Linked DNA regions of Rhodobacter capsulatus SB 1003. The protein of the gene in region 1 binds, or shares a complex with, the protein of each later gene. Links are inferred from orthologs where the notes say so. Each region holds a gene or a part of one and is shown on either strand. Other genes may lie near its edges.

The links.
Region 2: the proteins of RCAP_RS00265 (region 1) and tldD are in contact, whole or in part, in a solved structure (PDB 5NJ9), measured with the Escherichia coli proteins. The link is inferred for Rhodobacter capsulatus SB 1003 from one-to-one orthologs.

The regions. Positions count from the first base shown.
Region 1 is NC_014034.1:54,792-65,481, reverse strand. The notes cover bases 1,475-4,346. They hold RCAP_RS00265 (TldD/PmbA family protein), read right to left. Parts: upstream 3,648-4,346; coding sequence 2,301-3,647; downstream 1,475-2,300. Other genes in these bases: RCAP_RS00260 (DUF2125 domain-containing protein), read right to left, coding at 3,711-4,346; RCAP_RS00270 (3'(2'),5'-bisphosphate nucleotidase CysQ), read right to left, coding at 1,505-2,314. Also shown: flagellar biosynthesis protein FlhA, read right to left, coding at 1-648; RCAP_RS00275 (transglycosylase SLT domain-containing protein), read right to left, coding at 648-1,394; more of RCAP_RS00260, read right to left, coding at 4,347-5,171; RCAP_RS00255 (enoyl-CoA hydratase/isomerase family protein), read left to right, coding at 5,328-5,939; RCAP_RS00250 (DUF2853 family protein), read right to left, coding at 5,941-6,282; ahcY (adenosylhomocysteinase), read right to left, coding at 6,443-7,834; RCAP_RS00240 (HD domain-containing protein), read left to right, coding at 7,960-8,550; RCAP_RS00235 (LysR family transcriptional regulator), read left to right, coding at 8,729-9,607; trans-acting regulatory protein HvrA, read right to left, coding at 9,608-9,916; RCAP_RS00225 (ActR/PrrA/RegA family redox response regulator transcription factor), read right to left, coding at 9,983-10,537; cbb3 -type cytochrome c oxidase assembly copper chaperone SenC, read right to left, coding at 10,590-10,690.
Region 2 is NC_014034.1:3,285,866-3,296,640, reverse strand. What follows is about bases 3,730-6,686. They hold tldD (metalloprotease TldD), read right to left. Parts: upstream 5,941-6,686; coding sequence 4,519-5,940; downstream 3,730-4,518. Other genes in these bases: thrC (threonine synthase), read left to right, coding at 6,102-6,686; dprA (DNA-processing protein DprA), read right to left, coding at 3,730-4,314. In the rest of the region: topA (type I DNA topoisomerase), read right to left, coding at 1-2,576; RCAP_RS15320 (hypothetical protein), read left to right, coding at 2,690-3,133; more of dprA, read right to left, coding at 3,163-3,729; more of thrC, read left to right, coding at 6,687-7,508; RCAP_RS15300 (M16 family metallopeptidase), read left to right, coding at 7,505-8,764; RCAP_RS15295 (GNAT family N-acetyltransferase), read left to right, coding at 8,764-9,348; RCAP_RS15290 (FAD-binding oxidoreductase), read left to right, coding at 9,453-10,775. UniProt on the Escherichia coli protein: Metalloprotease involved in CcdA degradation. Suppresses the inhibitory activity of the carbon storage regulator (CsrA).

The DNA.
Region 1 (10,690 bases):
AAGGCCGACGACAAGGTTCAGAAGCGTGATCAGGAGACCGGCGATGGCATCGCCCTTGACGAATTTCGACGCACCGTCAAGCGAGCCGAAGAAGGTCGTTTCCGCCTGTTCCTTTTCGCGCCGTGCCCGGGCCTCGGCATGGTCGATGGCGCCGGCGTTCATGTCGCTGTCGATGGCCAACTGCTTGCCGGGCATCGCATCAAGGGCGAAACGGGCGCCGACTTCGGCCATCCGGCCCGCGCCCTTGGTGATCACGATGAAGTTCACGATCATGATCACGCCGAAGACGACCAGCCCGATCATCACCGAGCCGCCCATGATGAAATTGGCGAATCCCTCAATCACGTGACCGGCGGCGGCGGTGCCGGTATGGCCGTTGCCGATGATCAGCTTGGTCGAGGAGACGTTCAGCGACAGTCGCAGCATCAGCGAGGCGAGCAGGATCGTCGGAAAGGCCGAGAAATCCAGCGGCCGCTCGATGAACAGGGTGACGGTGAAGATCAGGATGGCCAGCGCGAAGGACACCGCGAGGCCGGTGTCAAGAACCCAGGCCGGAACCGGCAGGATCATCATCACGATCACGGTCATCAGGGCGATGGCCAGCAGGATGGTCGGCTGGAAGATCGCCGCAAGGGTCAGCTTCGGCATCAGTTCACCTGGGACTTGTCGAGAGAGATGGCGAAGAGGCTGGCGCCGGGGGCGCCCCCCAGCGGCGGCGAGACGGTTCCGGTGCGCCGCAACAGCGGATAGGAATTGACCCGCGGCGGTTTCGGCGGCGTCATCGGCGCGTTCATCGCGGCGACGATATCGGGGATCTCGGGGATGTCGCCATAGGGCATCTGGTCGGGCGCGGCATTCATCGCCAGCACGTCAGCTTCGCCATCCGCTCCCATGAAACGCTCGCGCAGCTCGGCAAAGCGGGCGGAATAGCGGTCGGCATGTTCCTTGGTGCGGGAATGATAGGCCCCCGCCGCCGCGTTCCACGAGCCGGTTTCGGCATAAAGATCCGAAAGGAAGCGGGCGGCGTAAAGCGCATTCGCCTTCGGATCGAACATCTCGTCGATCGAGGAGAAATGTTCGTTGTGCCATTTGTAATTGATCTGGAAGCAGCCGATGTCAAAGCTGCGGGCGCCGCGCTTGAATTCCTGGAACACATAGGCGCGGGCTTCGTCGAGCGTGTCGAACCAATGCCCCGCGCCTTCCATGTTCACGGTCCAGGGCCAGGGACGCAGCTTGCCGTCGATCTTCTTGCCGGTTTCGGTCAGCGAAATCGCCTTCAGGACGGAAACGGGAACGCCGCTTTGCTGCGCCGCATATTCCGCCACCCGTTCACAGGTGGCCGAGATGCCCTGCGCGGTTTCCGAAGCCTGCGCGGGGCGCAGCGGAAAAGACATGCCAAGCATGAGAAAAAAGACGATTCGCCAAAGCCTTGGCATGGGGTTCCCCCTTGTTCAGCAGTTCTTGCCAAGGCTGAACCTAGGGAGAGAAGGTTTATATCCGGTAATCAGAGCCCGGATTCTTCGGATTGCGGCCGCAACTGCGCAAGGTATTGCGCGTGCAATCCGGGGGCACCGACCAGCAGCCCCTCGATCTGTGCCGAGGGCGTGTTGAAGCGCAGCGGCGCCCCGGAACGGTCGGTCACCAGCGCCCCCGCACAGGTGGCGATCAGGCTGGCGGCCGCCACATCCCATTCCCAGGTCGGCCGCACCGTCAGGCTGGCGTCAAAGCGGCTTTCAGCGACCAGACACAGCCGCCAGGCCAGCGAGGGGCGGAAAAACCGCCGGTAACCGGGCCTTTCGTGGCGCCAATGCGTGGCGATGTCGCAAACTTTCGAGGCCAGCAGGCTGGAGCCCTCGATCGCCCCCGGGTCGGTGTTGCGGATCGGTTGCCCGTTCAGCAGCGCGGGGCCACCGCGCACGGCGGCATAGGTTTCCTCGAACACCGGCAGATGCACGACGCCCGCCAGAACCTCGCCATCTTCGACGACCGCGATCGCATGGGCGAAGCCCGGTTCGTTCGACAGGAAGGCCCGGGTGCCGTCGATCGGATCGACGACGAACAGGCGCCGACAGGACAGACGGGCCGCATCGTCCTGGCTTTCCTCGGAGAGCCAGCCATATTCGGGCCGTGCCTTGCGCAAAAGATGCGCCAGCAGGTCGTTCACCGCCAGATCGGCCTCGGAGACCGGACCGGCATCGCCCGCCTTGTCCCATTGCTTCGGCGCATGTTTCCAATATTGCAGCGCCAATTCGCCCGCGGCCTCGGCGGCGCGGATCAGCAGGTCAAGATCGGTGGCGGCATCAGGACCCGGCAATCGTCAGCCCCTCGATCAAAAGCGACGGCACGACATGGCTCAGATGGCCGCGCGCATCATTGGCGGGGAGGATCCGGCGCAGCATCTCGCGCAGGTTTCCGGCCACGGTGCATTCGTTCACCACATGCGAAATCTGGCCGTTTTCAACCCAATAGCCCGCAGCCCCGCGCGAATAATCGCCCGTCGTCGGGTTGATCGTCGCGCCGATGAACGAGGTCACCAGAAGCCCGGTGCCCATGTCGCGGATCAGCTCCTCGCGCGATTTCGTCCCCTGCGTCAGCGCCACATTCCCTGCGGCGGGGCTGGGCGGCGTCGATGTTCCACGTGACGCATTGCCGGTGCTTTGCAGCCCCAGCTTGCGCGCCGTCGCCAGATCCAGCACCCAGCCGGTCAGCACGCCATCCTCGACGATGGCGCGGCGGGCGGGGGGCAGGCCCTCGGCATCGAAGGGACGCGAGCCGGAGATGCGCCGGCGGAACGGATCCTCGATCAGGCTCAGGCCCTTGGGCAGCACGTCCGTGTTCAGACCGTCGCGCAGCCAGGAGGCGCCGCGGGCAATGGCGGTGCCGTTGATCGCCGAGAGCAGATGGCCGATCAGGCTGGCGGCGACGCGTTCATCGAGCAGCACCGGAAAGGCCCCGGTTTTCGGCTGCACCGCGCCAAGACGGGCCACGGCACGTTCGCCCGCCTGCAGCCCGATCGACGCGGCCGAGGGCAGATCGGCGCCGAAGATCCGCGCCTCCGAGGCCCAGTCGCGTTCCATCGCCGCGCCTTCGCCCGCAATCGCCACCGCCGAGATCGAGCGCGAGGTCCGGGCGTAACCGCCGGAAAAGCCGTTCGTTCCCGCCATGTGCAAGAGCCGCTTCGACCACGAGGCCGAGGCCGATTGCACCTGCGAGACCCCTTGCACCGCCATCGCCGCCGCTTCCGCCTCGCGCGCGTCGGTTTCCAGTGCCGCGGCCAAGGGTTCCGCCCCCGGATCGGCCAGTTCAAGCGCCGCAACGTCCCAGTCCCGCGCCAGCTGCGCCGGATCGGCCAGACCGGCATGCGGGTCTGCGGGCGCCTCGCGGGCCATCGCCACGGCGCGTTCGGCCATGTCGGCAATGGTGCGGGCGGAAATGTCCGAGGCGGAAACACAGGCCTGACGCCCGCCGATCAGCACGCGCAGGCCGATTTCCAGCCCTTCGGAACGTTCCGCCTGTTCCAGCGCCCCGCCGCGGACATCGATCGACACGGCGCGGCCATCGACGGCCAGGGCATCGGCCGCCTCGGCTCCGGCCTTGCGGGCGGCGGAAAGCAGGGCATCGGTCAGATCGGCAAGAACGGGGGGCATCGGCTCTCCTTGTGGAAAACCGCCCGGGAAGCCGGGCGGTTTCGCTGGTTCGGCAGGTTTGTCTTACTTGATCGGCTGGCCATTGGCCAGAATCTGGCCGCCTTCCTTGAACTCGATCTTCGAGGTGAACAGATCCTCGCCCGCGGGCACGGCATACATGCCCATCATCATCTTGGCGAACATCACCTGATCTTGCGGCATCAGCCCCATGGCCACCAGCCCGTCCATCAGCTTGTTCGCGCCCGACAGTTTCAGATCGATGGCGCCCAGCGGCATCGGCGTGGCCGTCGCATTGTTGAAGGTCAGCGCGCCATTGCCGGTCAGCTCGGCGCCCGCGGCGGTCAGCTGCAGCTTGTTGACGTTCAGGCTGTCGATCTGCACCGGCGGCACCGGCGAGGCGGCCGCCGCAGCCGAGAACAGATCGACCAGCGGCTTGCCGGTGCCGGTCAGATCGACGATCAGCGTCGCCGGACCATGGCTCAGCTGCGCCGTCGGGTCGAGCATCGACCAGATCTGATCGGAAAGGCTCAGCCCGACCAGCGAGACCTTGCTGGTGAAGGGTTGCGGCTCGGGCTTGGCGCTCAGCGGCATGGCAAAGTCGACTTCGCCCTGATCGATGGTGGCCGAAAGCGGCATCGGGAATTCGGCGGTCTGGATATCGACCTTGGTCTTGCTGCCGGTGGCCGAATACCGCACCGCCTCGCGCGAGAAAGCGATGATCGCCTGACCGCTTTCGGCAGAGCCGGACATGCTGACGGGCCCGGTCTTCGTCTTCGAGGACATGGTGTAGCTCAGCGCGCCATAGCTCATCTGGCTGTTGGTGCGCATCCCCTTGGCGATCGCATCGCCCAGTTCCGCGGCATCCGCGCCTTCGGGCATCAGGCTGTCGCCCTTGATCGCCAGATCCTGCATCTCGATCGTCGCATCGATCGTGGTCGCGTCTTCGGGATCGCTGCCGGTCATCGTCAGCGCCATGGTTTCGGCGGTCAGATCGGCCTTGGTGCCCTGGCCGCCGGTCGTGGTCATCATCTGCGTGCCGGCAAGCCCGGTCAGCGTCATCCCCAAAAGCGCCGGCTGCGCGCCCGGGGCCGAGGGCTGGGCCTCGATGCTGGCGGAAATCTCGGGCGCATCGACCAGATAGGACATTTCCTCGGGCGTGCCGGAGATCACCACGCTGGCATCGGTCTTGTCGATCCTGATCTTTGCCGTCTCGGTCTTGCCGGTGGCGTCGGTGGTGTCATTGCTGCCGGTGATCTCGCCCTCGATCGTGCCCTCGACGGTGCCGTCGCCCAGATCCTCGAGCAGGATCGCGGGCACGGTCAGCACGGTTTTCGACACCTGCTTGTCGGTGCCGATTTCGGTGGTGCTCTCGTTCGTCAGGACAAGATCGGAAATCGTCAGAACGTCGCCGTCGCGCGCGACCGCGCCGGGGGTGACGGTGAAACCATAGGCGGAATACTGCTTTTGCCAGCTGTCCCAGACCTCTTCCGGCGTCACATCGGCCATGACGGCGGTCGAACTCATGAGAAGGGCGATGAAAGTGGTTGTGCCAGCGGATGTGAGCCGTGCCATCGGGGGCCTCTTGGATAAGGAATGGCTCCACCTTCCGCTGCACATCGGTAATGGTCAAGGGGCAATGGGGTTGCTAACACGGGGGCAAGGCGGCAGGCGGAGGGCAAGATGATCGAGGTGAAATCGGCGGACGGCATCTGGACGGTGACGATCAACCGGCCGGAAAAGGCGAATTCGCTGACCCGGGGGATGCTCTCCGACATTGCCGATGCGGCCGAGGCCGCCGGTCGGGCCGAGGCGCATGCGCTTGTGCTGCGCGGCACCGGCAAGGTGTTTTCGGCGGGGGCCGATCTGGACGAGGCCCGGGCGGGGCTGGCCACCGATCCGGTCTGGGAACGGCTGTCCGGCGCGGTCGCGGCGCTGCCCTGTCTGACCATCGCGGCGCTGAACGGCACGCTGGCCGGGGGGGCGATGGGGATGGTGCTGGCCTGCGATCTGCGGATTTCGGTGCCGCAGGCGAAGCTGTTCTACCCGGTGATGAAGCTGGGCTTCCTGCCGCAGCCCTCGGACCCGAAGCGGCTTGCGGCGCTTGTCGGGCCGTCGCGGGCCAAGATGATCCTGATGGCCGGGCAGAAGATCGAGGCCGAGGAGGCGCTTGCCTGGGGGTTGCTCGACCGGATCGTCGCCCCCGAGGCGATGGATGCGGCGCTGGCCGATTTGCTCGCCGATGCGACCGCCGCAAGGCCCGCCCATGTGGCCGCGATCAAGGCCTTGATCTGACTTACAGATACAGGCTTTCCCTGCGGAAGTGCCGGACCAGCATGTAATAGATCACCGCGCGATATTTGCGCGGTTCCGACCGGCCATAGGTCTCGATCGCGGCATCGATCGCATCCTCCAGATCGGGGCCGTCGGGCAGGCCCAGCTTCCGGATCAGGAAATTGCGCCGGATCTGATCGATCTCGGATTTCTGCGTCGCGGCGACGATCTCGGCATCGGGGTCATAGATCGCCGGTCCGCAGCCGATGGTGACTTTCTCCAGCAGCGCCATGTCGGGCGTGATCCCGCATTTGCCCTGCAGAGCCTCGGCATATTTTGCGATCAATGCGTCCCGTTTGCCCATCTGCCTCTCTCCGGTTTGGCGCGTCCTCCGCCAGAAGCCTAGGCGGGACCGCGCAGCGAGACAAAGGAATTTCCGCGGCACCGGCATGTCTTTGCCGAGAGGGCAGGGGACAAATGAAAGCGGGGCCCGAAGGCCCCGCCCGCTGCCGCAAATGGCAGGATCAATAGCGGTAATGGTCCGACTTGAACGGGCCTTCGACGGTGACGCCGATATATTCGGCCTGATCGGGACGCAGCGTGGTCAGTTTCACGCCGATCTTCTTCAGATGCAGACGCGCCACCTTTTCATCGAGCGATTTCGGCAGGATGTAGACGCCCGGCTGATACTCGGCGCCCTTGGTCCACAGTTCGATCTGCGCCAGAACCTGGTTGGTGAAGCTGGCCGACATCACGAAGCTGGGGTGGCCGGTGGCATTGCCGAGGTTCAGCAGACGGCCTTCGGACAAAAGGATGATCCGCGCGCCCGAGGGCATCTCGATCATGTCCACCTGGTCCTTGATGTTGGTCCATTTGTGGTTCTTCAGCGCCGCGACCTGAATTTCGTTGTCGAAATGGCCGATGTTGCCGACGATGGCCATGTCCTTCATCTCGCGCATGTGCTCGATGCGGATCACGTCCTTGTTGCCGGTGGTGGTGATGAAGATATCGGCGTCGGCGACCACATCTTCCAGCACGACGACTTCAAAGCCGTCCATCGCCGCTTGCAGCGCGCAGATCGGATCGACTTCGGTCACCTTGACCCGGGCGCCCGCACCGCGAAGCGAGGCCGCCGAGCCCTTGCCCACGTCGCCATAGCCGCAGACGACGGCGACCTTGCCCGCCATCATCACGTCGGTGGCGCGGCGGATGCCGTCCACGAGCGATTCCTTGCAGCCGTATTTGTTGTCGAATTTCGACTTGGTGACAGAGTCGTTCACGTTGATCGCCGGGAAGGGCAAGAGACCCTTCTTGTGCAGGTCGTAAAGACGGTGCACGCCCGTGGTGGTTTCTTCGGAAACGCCCTTGATCGCCGCGCGTTGCTGGGTGAACCAGCCGGGGCTTTCCACCATGCGCTTCTTGATCTGGTTGAAGAGGCAGACTTCCTCTTCCGAGGTGGGCGTGGCGATCAGATCGGTTTCGCCAGCTTCGACGCGGGCGCCCAAAAGGATGTAGAGCGTCGCATCGCCGCCATCATCCAGGATCATGTTGCAGGTGCCTTCCGGGAACTGGAAGATCTTGTCGGTATAGGCCCAGTATTCTTCCAACGTCTCGCCCTTGACGGCAAAGACCGGCGTCCCGCCCGCGGCGATGGCGGCGGCGGCGTGATCCTGGGTCGAGAAGATGTTGCACGAGGCCCAGCGGACATCGGCCCCCAGCGCCTTGAGCGTTTCGATCAGAACGGCGGTCTGGATCGTCATGTGCAGCGAACCGGCGATGCGGGCGCCTTTCAGCGGCTGGCTCGGCCCGAATTCCTCGCGGCAGGCCATCAGGCCCGGCATTTCGGTTTCGGCAATATCCAATTCCTTGCGGCCGAACTCGGCCAGTTTGATATCCTTGACGATGTAATCGGCCATCGGGCGCTCCTCGAATTTCAGTCGGTGGTTGCATAGCATCTTGAGCCCCGTGGCGCAACGAAGCGCACCTGCGACGTTTACAGTCCGTTTCGCTTTGGCTAGCAGGGGGTAAACGGGGGAATGCGATGAAACGGGCGTGGCAGAGGATGCTTTCGGGACGCAGACTGGATCTGCTCGACCCGACGCCGATGGACATCGAAATCGAGGATATCGCCCATGGGCTGGCCTTTGTCGCGCGCTGGAACGGCCAGACGACGGGGGATTACGCCTATTCGGTGGCGGAACATTCGCTGCTGGTCGAAGAGCTTTTCGCCCGCGCCAATCCCGGCATCGGCGAACGCTGGCGGCTGGCGGCCTTGTTGCATGACGCGCCCGAATATGTGCTGGGCGACATGATCACCCCGGTCAAGGCGGCGATCGGCAAGGGCTATGTGGAGCTGGATGACCGGCTGACGGCGGCGGTGCATCTGCGCTTCGGCCTGCCCGCGGTGCTGCCCGCCCCGATCAAACGCGCGATCAAGGCGGCAGACACGGTTTCGGCCCGGCTCGAGGCCGAACAGATCGCGGGATTTTCAGAGGCCGAGGCGGACAGGATCTTCGGAAAGCCCGATCCTGTCCTTGTGCGGGGTCTGGCGATCCGCCTGCGTCCCCCGCCCGAGGTGCGCGCAGCCTTTACCGCGCGTCACCATGTGCTTCTGAGGTCCCTCAGCGGTTGAACTTGTATTCGCCAGCGTTGCGGGCGCGGGGGGCATAGCCACCCATGGCAAGGGCCATCACTTCTCCAAGAATCCGGAACATCGCGGATCTCCTTTTCTCTCTGTGCCTTCTGAATGCCTTGACGCGGGCCGCAAGGCGAGTCAGGAATTTTTCCACAGATGATAGGCAGGCTAACAGATGAGCGAAATCGACTGGCGCAAGATGCCGCCGCTGACAGCCCTGCGCGCCTTTGCCGCAACGGCAAGCGAGGGGGGGTTCAGCGCGGCGGCCCGCAAGCTGAATGTCACCCACGCTGCCATAGCGCAACAAGTCCGCGCGCTGGAGGCCGATCTGGACGTGCCGCTCGTGTGGCGCGACGGCAAGCATCTGCACCTGACGCCCGAGGGCGAACGCTTTGCCAAGGCGCTGGCAGACGGGTTTTCGATGATCCAGTCGGCGGCGGACATGCTGCGCGCCGACACCAGCGAAAAGGCGCTGACGGTGACGGTGCCGCCGGTTTTCGCCTCGGAATGGCTGATGCCGCGACTGGCGCGGTTCTGGAAGAAACACCCCGATATTCCGCTGTCGCTTTTGCCCGATGCCCGGCTGGTCGATCTGAAGGAAATCGGCGCGAATATCGGCATTCGTTTCGGGGTCGGAAAATGGCCCGGGGTGATTTCGGTGTTTCTGACCGCTGCCCCGCAGGTTGTGGTGGCGGCGCCGGAATTGCTTGGCGGGCGAAAAAAACTATCGCTGCGGGAAATGGCGATGCTGCCATGGGTGCGAGAAGGCGATTGGCCGGAGCAGATGCAATTGCTGGAATCGATGGGGCTGGTTCCGGCAGCGCTGAAATTCGTCGATTTTCCGAACGAGGAATTGGCGCTGGCCGCGGCACGTGAAGGCATCGGCCTGCATCTGGAAACCGAGGCGCTGATCGTCGAGGATCTGAAACTCGGCTGGCTGGTGAAAATCCACGAGCTGACCGAGGAAAGCCTGGGCTATTATATTGTCAGGCCGCCGGGTCGGCTGAACCCGGCGGCCAAGATATTCATCGACTGGTTGAAGGCCGAAGCCTGATCAGATCGTCAGATCTTCCAGGGACTTGCCCGAAGCCAGCGCGGCTTCGACCCATTTCGGCTTGCGGCCGCGGCCGGTCCAGGTTTCGGAGGGATTGGCCGGGTTCGCATATTTCGCCGCGACGGTCTTGCGCGGTTTCGTCTCGACCATGGTCAGGATTTCAGCCAGCGGATAGCCCATCTTGCGCGCGATCTCGTCGAGTTCGGCAAAGGCTTCCTTTTTCTTGCGCTCTTCGTAGGTGACGATTGCGCGGTCGACCTTGGACCGCAGCGCCTTGAGTTCGTTCAGTGAAAGCGCGTCGATATCCATGAAAACCTCCAGTGAGTGGTTTCATGGATATCGAATATTATGTTCGCGCAATCAAGATATATTTGTTTATCGCGGGCTGCGTTTGGCCAAAATCCGCTGCAAGGTGCGACGGTGCATATTCAGCCTGCGGGCAGTTTCCGACACATTTCGGTCACACAGCTCGTAAACCCGCTGGATATGTTCCCAGCGCACGCGGTCGGCGCTCATCGGATTTTCCGGCGGCGGCGGCAGGGCTTCGCCCTTGGCCAGAAGCGCATTGGTGATGTCATTCGCATCGGCCGGTTTCGACAGATAATCCGTCGCGCCCATTTTCACCGCCGCAACCGCGGTGGCAATGGCGCCATAGCCGGTCAGAACGACGATCCGCGCCTCGGGGCGGCGTTCGCGCAGCGCTTCCACCACTTCGAGCCCGTTGCCGTCTTCCAGACGCAAGTCGATCACCGCATAGGCCGGTGCCCGGTTCTGCACGATCGCCTTGCCGGCCGAGACCGTTTCGGCGATTTCCGTCTGAAACCCGCGCTTTTCCATCGCGCGCGCAAGGCGGGTCAGGAACGCATTATCGTCATCGACCAGAAGCAGCGACCTGTCGCTTCCGAGTTCGGCGAATTCTTCTTCGGCCATGGCTCCCCCCTTTCACCCTCTTTTTCGGTTCTAAATCTATATTTTGCGCTGGTCAATTTCCGTTGCCCGCCGCGGGGGTATCCCCGGGGGTCTGCAGCGCGTCCAGGAAGCATCCGACACTGTCGGCCACCATTTCCGGTGTGGCGTCGCGAT
Region 2 (10,775 bases), 3.2 Mb from region 1 along the record:
TTCTTGGCGGCGGTCTTGGTCGCCGTCTTGGTCGCGGCCTTCTTTGCCGCCGGTTTCTTCTCGGCGGCGGGCTTGGCGGCCTTTTTCGGCGCCGCCTTCTTGCCGCCTTTCGAGGCCTTGGCCTCCAGCAGCGGCAGGGCTTCTTCCAGCGTCATCGCCTCGGGCTCCGTGCCCTTGGGCAGCGTCGCATTGACCTTGCCCCATTTCACATAGGGCCCGTAGCGGCCGGGCATCACCTGCACCACGCCGCCCTCCGGGTGTTCGCCCAGATCCTTCAGCGGTTGCGCCGCCGCGGCCGAGCCACGGGCGCCACCGCGGGCCAGTTTCTGCGCCAGCACTTCGACGGCGCGGTTCATGCCGATGGTGAAGACCTCTTCGACATCGGGCAGGTTCGCGTAGGTGCTGTTGTGCTTCACATAGGGGCCGAAGCGCCCGATGCCCGCCTCGACCAGGGCGCCATCCTCGGGGTGATTGCCGATCGGGCGCGGCAGGTTCAGCAGTTGCAGGGCGCGCTCAAGATCGATGCTTTCGGGCGACCAGCCCTTGGGCAGGCTCGCCCGCGGCGGTTTCGGAATCTCTTCGCTTGCCTCGCCCTTTTGCACATAGGGGCCGAAACGGCCGACGCGCAGCGTGATCTGCGCGCCCTCGTCCTCGCCCAGAACCTTGCCATCCAGCACGCCCGCCTCGCCGTCCGCAGGGGCCGAAAGCGGCCGCGTGTAGCGGCAGTCCGGGTAATTGCCGCAGCCGATGAAGGCCCCGCCCGAGCGCGCGGTTTTCAGATGCAGCCGGCCGGCCGAACAGACCGGGCAGGAGCGCGGATCGGACCCATCCGCACGCGCCGGGTAAAGATGCGGGCCCAGAACCTCGTCGATCTTCGAGAGCACCTCGCCGATGCGCAGATCGGCGGTCTCGGCCAAAGCGGCCGAGAAATCGCGCCAGAACCGGGCCAGCACGTCCCTGTAGGGACGGTCGCCCGCGGAAATGTCATCCAGTTCCGTTTCCAGATCGGCGGTGAAATCATATTCGACATAGCGGCGGAAATAATTCGACAGGAAGGCCGTCACCAGCCGCCCGGTGTCCTCGGGGATCAGCCGGTTCTTGTCCTTGCGCACATAGCCGCGGTCGACGATCGTCGTCAGGATCGAGGCATAGGTGGAGGGCCGCCCGATGCCCAATTCCTCCATCCGCTTCACCAGGGTCGCCTCGGTGTAGCGCGGCGGCGGCTGGGTGAAATGCTGCTCGGGCGTGATCGCCCCTTTCTGCGCGGGCTCGCCCTGCATGATCTGCGGCAGACGGGCGCCATCTTCGCCCTCGTCATCGTCGCGGCCCTGATCGTAGATCTTGAGAAACCCGTCAAAGGTCACCACCTGGCCGGTGGCGCGCAGCTCGACCTCGTTGTCTTTCGAGCCGACATCGACCGTGGTCCGTTCCATCACCGCCGCCGACATCTGGCTGGCAAGCGTGCGTTTCCAGATCAGGTCGTAAAGCTTCCACTGGTCATCCGCCAGTTTCAGCTTGTCCGGGCTCTGGCTCATGTCGGTGGGGCGAATGCATTCATGCGCTTCCTGCGCGTTCTTCGCCTTGTTCTTGTACATCCGCGGGCTGGAGGGGACGTATTTGTCGCCAAACCGCCGCTTGATCTCGTCACGCGCGGCCATCACCGCCTCGGGGGCCATGTCGATCCCGTCGGTCCGCATGTAGGTGATGTGGCCTGCTTCATAAAGCCGTTGCGCCGCCGACATGCAGGCCTTGGCGCCCATGCCGAACTTGCGGCTGGCTTCCTGTTGCAGGGTCGAGGTCATGAAGGGCGGATAGGGGTTGCGGGTGGCCGGTTTCGCCTCGACCGATTTCACGGTGAGATCGCGGCTCGTCACCGCCTGCACCGCCAGTTCCGCATCGGTCGCCGTCGTCAGATCGAACTTGTCGAGCTTCTTGCCCCCCAGCACCGTCAGCCGCGCGGTGAAAGTCTGGCCGCGCGGCGTCGTCAGTTCCGCCGTCACCGTCCAGTATTCCCGCGCCCGGAAGGCCTCGATCTCCATTTCGCGCTCGACGATCAGCCGCAGGCAGACCGACTGCACCCGCCCGGCCGATTTCGCGCCCGGAAGCTTGCGCCACAGCACCGGGGACAGGTTGAACCCCACCAGATAATCGAGCGCCCGCCGCGCCAGATAGGCATCGACGAGGGCCTGATCGACCTCTCGGGGCGCTTTCATCGCCTCGGTGATCGCGGATTTGGTGATCGCGTTGAAGGTGACGCGGCTGACCTTTTTCTTCTTCAGCTTCGAGGCCAAAGCCTGCTGCAGGTGCCAGGAAATCGCCTCGCCCTCGCGGTCGGGGTCGGTTGCGAGGATCAGTTCGTCGTCATTGGCCAGCGCGTCGGTGATCGCCTTGATATGCTTCTTGCTGTCCGCCGCGACTTCCCATTTCATCTCGAAATCGGCGTCGGGATCGACCGAGCCATCCTTGGGCGGCAGATCGCGGACGTGACCGAAGGAGGCCAGCACGGTATAGTCGGAGCCCAGATACTTGTTGATCGTCTTGGCCTTGGCGGGGGATTCGACAACGACAACGGCCATGACTTCCTCTTGATCACTCTCGCAAACCGGTTCAGCGGCGGACCATGCGGGGGGTTTGGGGCAAATGTCAATCCGGCTTCCGTCGCAGCCTGCGCGGGCCGAAAGGGGGAAAGATGCGGGGAATTGCCGTTCTGGGGCTGGTTTTCTGGGCGGGGGCCGCGGTGGCGGGCGATTGGGAAAGCCCGGCGCGGGGCTCGCAACTGCGGGGGGATCTGCTCGATGCGCTGCGCCCGCTGGTAGAGTGGCAGCTGGGTGCGCCGGTCGAATTCGTGGTGACCGAGATGCGGGTGAAGGGCGATCACGCCTTCGCCACGCTGGTGCCGCAGCGCCCGGGCGGGGGCAAGATCGACATGGCGCGGACGCCGATGGTGCTGCGTGAGGAATTCGACCCGGAACTGGCCGAGGGGGGCGATCACGTCGAGGCGCTTTGGGTGAAATCCGGGCGGCAATGGGTGGCGGTGCATCATGCGGTGGGCGCCACCGATGTCTGGTATTCCTGGGAGCCGATCTGCGCCACCTTCCGCGACGTGATCCCCGAGGCCTGCGGCGGCATGTGAGGCCGCGCCCGGGATCAACCGCGCCCGGATCAGCCGCGGCTGAGCAGCCCGCCCGGATGGCGGGTGATTTCGCCTTCGATTTCAAGGCCGATCACTTCGCGTGACAGGGTGGCGGCATCGATGCCCAGATCGCGGATCACCGTATCCTCGGGCGTCGGCGCCGGGCCAAGAAGCGCCAGCAGCCGCGCCCGCAGGCCGGTGACGGCGGCCATCGGACCGGCTTTCGCTGCGGCGGCGGGCTGGGGCGACGGTCGCGGATCGGGGCGCGGCTCCGCCCGGGGCGCGGCTTCAAGGCCCATCGCTTCGATCACATCCTCGGCGCCGCGGATCAGCACCGCGCCGTCGCGGATCAGCATGTTGCAGCCCGCGGCGCGGGCATCCATCGGGTGACCGGGCACCGCCATCACCTCGCGCCCGTAATCCAGCGCCATCCGCGCGGTCAGCAAGCTGCCCGAGCGCGCGGCGGCCTCGACCACCAGCGTCGCGCGCGCCAGCGCCGCGATGATCCGGTTGCGCTGCGGAAAATGCCGGGCCTGCGGTTCGGTCCCCGGGGGAAGTTCGGCCAGAAGCAGCCCCCCGGTGGCGATGCGGCTGGCCAGATCGCGATTCTCGGGCGGATAGATCACGTCGAGGCCGCCCGCCATCACCGCGATCGTGCCGAAGGGCAGGGCGGCTTCGTGCGCGGCGGCGTCGATGCCGCGCGCCAGCCCCGAGACGACGGCGAATCCCGCCCGGCCCATCTCTTCGGCCAGTTTGCGCGCCATCCTTTGCCCCAGCGACGAGGCATTGCGGGCGCCGATAACCGCGACCCGCGGCGCGGCCAGCAGATCGACCCGGCCCAGCGCCCAAAGCACGGGCGGCGCATCGGGCAGCTCCAGCAGATCGGCGGGATAGCCCGGCCCCCCGGGCAAAAGCAGCCTTGCGCCAAGGCGCCGGCCGGCGCTCAGCTCCGCCTTGGCCACGCCGGGCGGGCAGGGGCTGTAATCGGCAGATCCGGCGGCCCGGGCAATGCCCGGAAGCGCGTCCAGCGCGGCGGCGGCGCTGCCATGGTCTTTCAGCAATCGGTGGAAGGTCGTGGCCCCGACACGACGGGAGCGAGCGAGACGGAGAAACGAGAGCTCGTCTTCTTCCGTGGTGGGTGGGGTGAAGGGGGTGGGGTAAGAAAACAAACTTGTTTTCATCCGTCCCTCCGCCTCGTCGCAAGATCAATCTGCCGCATTAATCTTAACAAAGAGTTACCAAGAGTGCGATTCGTCTCAAAGTTGAAGAAAATTTTCAAATAACATGTTTAAATTGCGCAGAGGGCCCCGGGGAGCCCGTCCTTTCCGTGCATCAATGCGCAAGAGGGTCCGGGCGGGTCCGAACCGGGTCCGGGGCGCGGCGAATCAGGCGGCCGAACCGCCCACGGTCAGCCCGCCGATCAGGAGCGTCGGCTGGCCCACGCCCACCGGCACCCATTGCCCGGCCTTGCCGCAATTGCCGATGCCGGGATCCAGCGCCAGATCGTTGCCGATGGCGCGGATCTGCTTCATCGCCGCCGGGCCGTCGCCGATCAGCGTCGCCCCGCGCAAGGCCGCGCCCACCCGGCCATTCTTCACCCGGTAAGCCTCGGTGCAGTTGAAGACGAACTTGCCGTTGGTGATGTCGACCTGCCCGCCGCCGAAACCGACGGCATAGATCCCGTCCTTCAGATCGGCGAGGATGGCGGCGGGATCGGCCGTGCCCGCCAGCATGTAGGTGTTCGTCATCCGCGGCATCGGCGGATGGGCATGGCCCTCGCGCCGACCATTGCCGGTGGGCGCGACGCCCATCAGCCGGGCGTTCTGCCGGTCCTGCATGTAACCCACCAGCACGCCGTCCTCGATCAGCACGGTGCGGTGCGAGGGCGTGCCCTCGTCGTCGATGCTGATCGAGCCGCGCCGGTCCGGGATCGTGCCGTCATCAAGCACGGTGACCCCCCTCGCCGCGACCTGCTGCCCGATCCGGCCGGAAAAGGCCGAGGATTTCTTGCGGTTGAAATCGCCCTCAAGCCCGTGGCCCACGGCTTCATGCAGCATCACGCCCGGCCAGCCCGGACCCAGCACGACATCAAAGGCCCCCGCGGGCGCCGGTTCGGCCGACAGGTTCACCAGCGCGATCCGCAAAGCCTCGCGCGCAATCGGTTGCCAATGGCCGGGCACGATCAGCCCCGCCAGACCGATCCGCCCGCCGCCGCCATTCGTGCCGCTTTCGCGACGGCCGTTTTCCTCGACGATCACCGAGACATTCACCCGCGCCATCGGCCGGATGTCGGACAGCACCCCGCCTTCGGGGCGCAGGATGAACACTTCCTGCAGGCTCGCCGCCACCGTCGCCGTCACCTGCACCACGCGCGGGTCGAGATCGCGGGTGAAAGCGTCGATCTCGCGCAGGATCTCGATCTTCGCGCCGAAAGCGGCATCGGCCATCGGATCGGCGGCGCCGTAAAGATGCCGGTTGGTGCGCGCGGGTGGCGCCGCCATCACCCCGCCGCCATCGCCCACGGCCAGCCGCGCGGTTTCCGCCGCCCGTTTCAGCGCGGCTTCCGAAATCTCGGTCGCATGGGCATAGCCCGTCACCTCGCCGCGCACGGCGCGCAGGCCGAACCCCTCCGACGCATCATAAGAGGCCGTCTTCACCCGGCCATCGTCGAAGACGAGGCTCTCCGAACGCATCCGTTCCAGAAACAGCTCGCCATCATCGGCCCCCGCCGTTGCCGCGCGCAGGATCGCCAGCGCGGAAGCCTCGTCGATCTGCGTCTCGAAGGGGGCGAAGCGGTCCTGGCTCATCTGCGGCTCCTTTGGGTGATCCCTTGCAGATATAGCCGCCCCGGGTGAAAGGAAAGGCAATCGCGCAAAAGCGAAGGCGGCAAGGCCCCGGCCTTGATGCTTGGGGCTGACAAGGTTTCCGTTCTCGCGTATCAGGCGTTACCGAAATCGAAGGGCGAATGATGCGTTATATCTCCACCCGGGGGCAGGCCCCGGTCCTGAGCTTTGCCGAAGCCATGCTGACCGGGCTTGCCCGCGACGGCGGACTTTACGTCCCCGAAACGGTGCCGAGCCTGAGCAAGGACGAGATCGCCGCGATGGCCGGGCAAAGCTACGAGGAGGTGGCCTATCGCGTCATGGCGCCTTTCGTCGGCGACACCTTCACCGAGGCAGAGCTGAAAGGCGCCATCGCCAAGGCCTATGCGGGCTTCGGCCATGTCGCCCGCGCGCCGCTGGTGCAGCTTGCGCCGGGGCATTTCCTGCTCGAGCTGTTCCACGGCCCGACGCTGGCGTTCAAGGATTTCGCCATGCAGATCATCGGGCAGCTGTTCCAGATCGCCTTGGCAAAACAGGGCAAGCGCATCACCATCGTCGGCGCCACCAGCGGCGACACCGGATCGGCCGCGATCGAGGCCTTCAAGGGCCTTGAGAATGTCGATGTCTTCATCCTGTTCCCGCACGGGCGTGTTTCGGACGTGCAGCGCCGTCAGATGACGACGCCGGCGGAAAGCAACGTGCATGCGCTGGCGCTGTCGGGCACGTTCGACGATTGCCAGAACCGGCTGAAAGACATGTTCAACGACTTCGCCTTCCGCGATGAGGTGGGGCTGGCCGGTGTGAACTCGATCAACTGGGCGCGGGTGCTGGCGCAGGTGGTTTATTATTTCACCGCCGCGGTCAGCCTTGGGGCGCCCGGCCGCAAGATCAGCTTCACCGTGCCGACCGGGAACTTTGGCGACATTTTCGCGGGCTTCATCGCGCGCGAAATGGGCCTGCCGATCGAGCAGCTGGTGATTGCCACGAACCAGAACGACATCCTGCACCGCTGCCTGAGCACGGGCGAATACCGGATGGACGGGGTGAAACCCTCGATCAGCCCGTCGATGGACATTCAGATTTCCTCGAACTTCGAGCGCGCGCTGTTCTGGGCCTATGGCAAGGACGGCGCCGCCGTGGCGCAGCTGATGGAGGAGCTGAAGACCAAGGGCGGCTTCACCGTGTCCCAAGGCGCGCTGGAGGCCCTGCGCGAAACCTATGCCTCGGGCCGCGTATCGGAGGCCGAGACCGCGCAGACGATCACCGAGGAACGGACGCGTTCGGGCGAGCTTTTGTGCCCGCATTCGGCCGTGGGGGTCCGCGTCGGTCATGCCCATGCCCGCCCCGAGACCCCGATGGTGACGCTGGCCACCGCGCATCCGGCGAAATTCCCCGATGCGGTCGAGGCTGCCACCGGCCTGCGCCCCGGCCTGCCCGCCCGCATGGCCGATCTGTTCGAGCGGCCCGAGCGCGTCACCCGGGTGCCCAATGATCTGGCCGCGCTGGAAGCCTTGATCCGCAAGGCCCGGACGCTTGGGGAGCCCCGCGCATGATCGAGCTGACCACGCTGCCCAACGGCCTGCGCATCGTCACCGAGCGCATGCCGGGCCTTGCCTCGGCCTCGGTCGGCGTCTGGGTGCTGGCGGGCGGCCGCCATGAACGGCTGGAACAGAACGGCATCGCGCATTTTCTGGAGCACATGGCCTTCAAGGGCACGAAGACCCGCACGGCGCTGCAGATCGCCGAGGCGATCGAGGATGTGGGCGGCTATATCAACGCCTATACCTCGCGCGAGGCGACGGCCTATTACGCCCGCGTGCTGAAGGCCGATGTCGGTTTGGCGCTCGATGTGATTTCCGACATCGTGCTGAACTCGGTCTTCGATCCGCGCGAAATCGAGGTCGAGCGTCATGTGATCTTGCAGGAAATCGGTCAGGCGCTCGATACGCCCGACGACATCATCTTCGACTGGCTGCAGGAGGCCGCCTATCCCGATCAGGCGATGGGGCGCACGATCCTCGGGCCGTCGGAGAACATCGAACGCTTCGGCCGCGAGGATTTCGAGCGGTTCGTGGCGGAACATTACGGGCCGGATCAGATGATCCTCTCGGCGGCAGGCGCCGTCGATCACGCCGCGATCGTGAAACAGGCCGAGCGGCTTTTCGGCCATCTGCGCCCGATCGGCGCCCCCGCGGTGCAGCTGGCGCGCTGGTCGGGCAATGAACGGCGCGAGCTGAAAGACCTGGAACAGGTGCATTTCGCGCTCGCCTTCGAGGGGCCGGGCTATCGCGACGCCGATCTTTACACCGCGCAGGTCTATGCGACGGCGCTGGGCGGCGGCATGTCTTCGCGGCTGTTCCAGAAGATCCGCGAGGAACGGGGGCTCTGCTATTCGATCTTCGCGCAGGCCGGGGCCTATGACGACACCGGGATGATCACGATTTACGCGGGCACCTCGGGCGAGGAAGTGGCGGATCTCTGCGGTCTGACCATCGACGAGCTGAAACGCGCGGCCGAGGACATGACCGAGGCCGAAGTGGCGCGGGCGCGGGCGCAGATGAAGGCGGGAATGCTGATGGGGCTGGAAAGCCCGTCAAGCCGCGCCGAGCGGATGGCGCGCAATCTGGCGATCTGGGGCCGGGTGCCGGGGCTGGACGAGGTCTCGACGCTGATCGATGGCGTGACGGTCGAGGCGGTGCGGTCCTATGCCGGGCGGATGATCGCGCAGGATCGCACGGCGCTGGCGCTTTACGGGCCCGCCGAAGCGGCGCCGGATCTGGCGGGGCTGCGGCGGAGGCTTGCGGCCTGATGTTCCTGCGGCGTCGGAAACCCCAGGTCGAGACCGAGCGGATGACGCTGCGTCTGCCCCTGCATTCCGATTTCCGCGACTGGGCCAGCCTGCGCGCCGAAAGCCGCGATTTCCTGACGCCCTGGGAGCCCTCGTGGTCGGCCGAGCATCTGGGCCGCAAGGCCTTTGCCAACCGCGTCTATTGGGCGGCCCGGGCGGAAGCCGCGGGCACGGCGCTGCCGTTCTTTCTGATCGAGCGGGCGACGGGGCGGGTGCTGGGGGCGATCACGCTCGACAACATCCGCCGCGGACCGGCGCAGGCGGGCACTTTGGGCTATTGGGTCGGCGCCCGCTATGCCCGGCAGGGTTTCATGCGCGAGGCGATCGCGGCGGTGGTGGATCATGCCTTCGGGCCGATGGATCTGAGCCGGATCGAGGCCGCCTGCCTGCCGGAAAACGCCGCCTCGCGTGGGGTGCTGGAGAAATCCGGCTTCAAATACGAGGGCGTCTCGCAGGCCTATCTGCAGATCAACGGGCGCTGGCGCAACCATGTGCTTTACGCCAACCTGCGCCCGGACCGGCGCGGGCGCACCGATATCGGCTGAGGAAGCCGGGGGGCTTCGCGGCCCGTCGCCGGCCGGGCTTGAACCGGTGGCGCCCGACCGGCGACCCCCCGCGGGATATTTGAGGCAAGATAAAGGGGAAAGCCGTGCTGAACCCGGCGGATGCTGCTTTTGTGAAACGACTGGCCGTGGCGGTGCCGGGGCTGTGGCTGGGGGAGGCCGAGCCGCGCTATCTGGAAGAGCCGCGCGGACGTTGGCGCGGTCAGGCGGGGGTGCTGGCGCGGCCGGAAAGCGTGGCGCAGGTCTCGGCGCTTCTGGCCTTTTGTCATGCCGAAGCCGTGGGGGTCGTGCCCTTTGGCGGCGGCACCGGGCTGGTCGGCGGGCAGGTGGCGCCCGAGGGGCCGGCGCCGGTGCTTCTCAGCCTGGAGCGGATGCGGGCGGTGCGACAGGTCACGCCGCAGGCGCTGGTGATCGAGGCGGGGGCGACGCTGCAGGCGGTGCAGGACGCGGCGGCGGCGGCGGGCAAGCGCTTTCCGCTGACGCTGGCCTCGCAAGGTTCCGCGCAGATCGGCGGCTGTCTGGCGACCAATGCGGGCGGGGTGAACGTGCTGCGCTATGGCTCGGCGCGGGCTTTGTGTCTGGGGCTGGAGGTCGTGCTGGCCGATGGCACGATCTGGCACGGGCTGAAGCGGCTGGCCAAGGACAACACCGGCTATGATCTGCGCGATCTGATCATCGGCTCGGAAGGGTCTTTGGGGATCATCACCGCGGCCAGTCTGCGGCTGCACGAGCCCCCCGCGGTCGAGGGGGTGGCGCTCATGGCCGTGCCGTCCCCCGCGGCGGCGGTGCAGCTTCTCGGCCTCGCACAGGCGCGGTTTGCGGGCTGTGTCTCGGCCTTTGAACTGATCTCGGGGCAGGGGCTGGCGTTCTTGCGCGAAGTCGGCCCCGAGGTGGCGCTGCCCTTTGCCGCCGATCCCGACTGGTCGGTGCTGATCGAGCTGGGCCTGCCCGCCGGGATGGCGGCCGAGGCGGCCTTCGCCGATCTGTACGAGGCCGCGGGCGATCTGGTGACGGATGCGGTCGTGGCGCAATCGGGGGCGCAGGCGGCAGCGCTTTGGGCGATGCGCGAATCGATCCCGCTGGCCAACCGGCGCATCGGCGCGATTTCCAGCCATGACATCGCCGTGCCGGTGGCCGACATTCCCGCCTTCATCGCCGCCGCGACCGAGCGGCTGGCCGATATGGGCGATTTTCGCATCAACTGTTTCGGCCATGTCGGCGACGGCAACCTGCATTTCAACGTCTTCCCGGCCGGGGGGCGGCGGCGCGACGATTACGAGCCGATCCGCAGCGCGGTGATGGCGGCGGTGCATCGGCTGGTCGTGGACAGTTTCGACGGCTCGATTTCGGCCGAACACGGCATCGGGCGGCTGAAGGTGGGCGAGCTGGCGCGCAGCGCGGACCCGGCG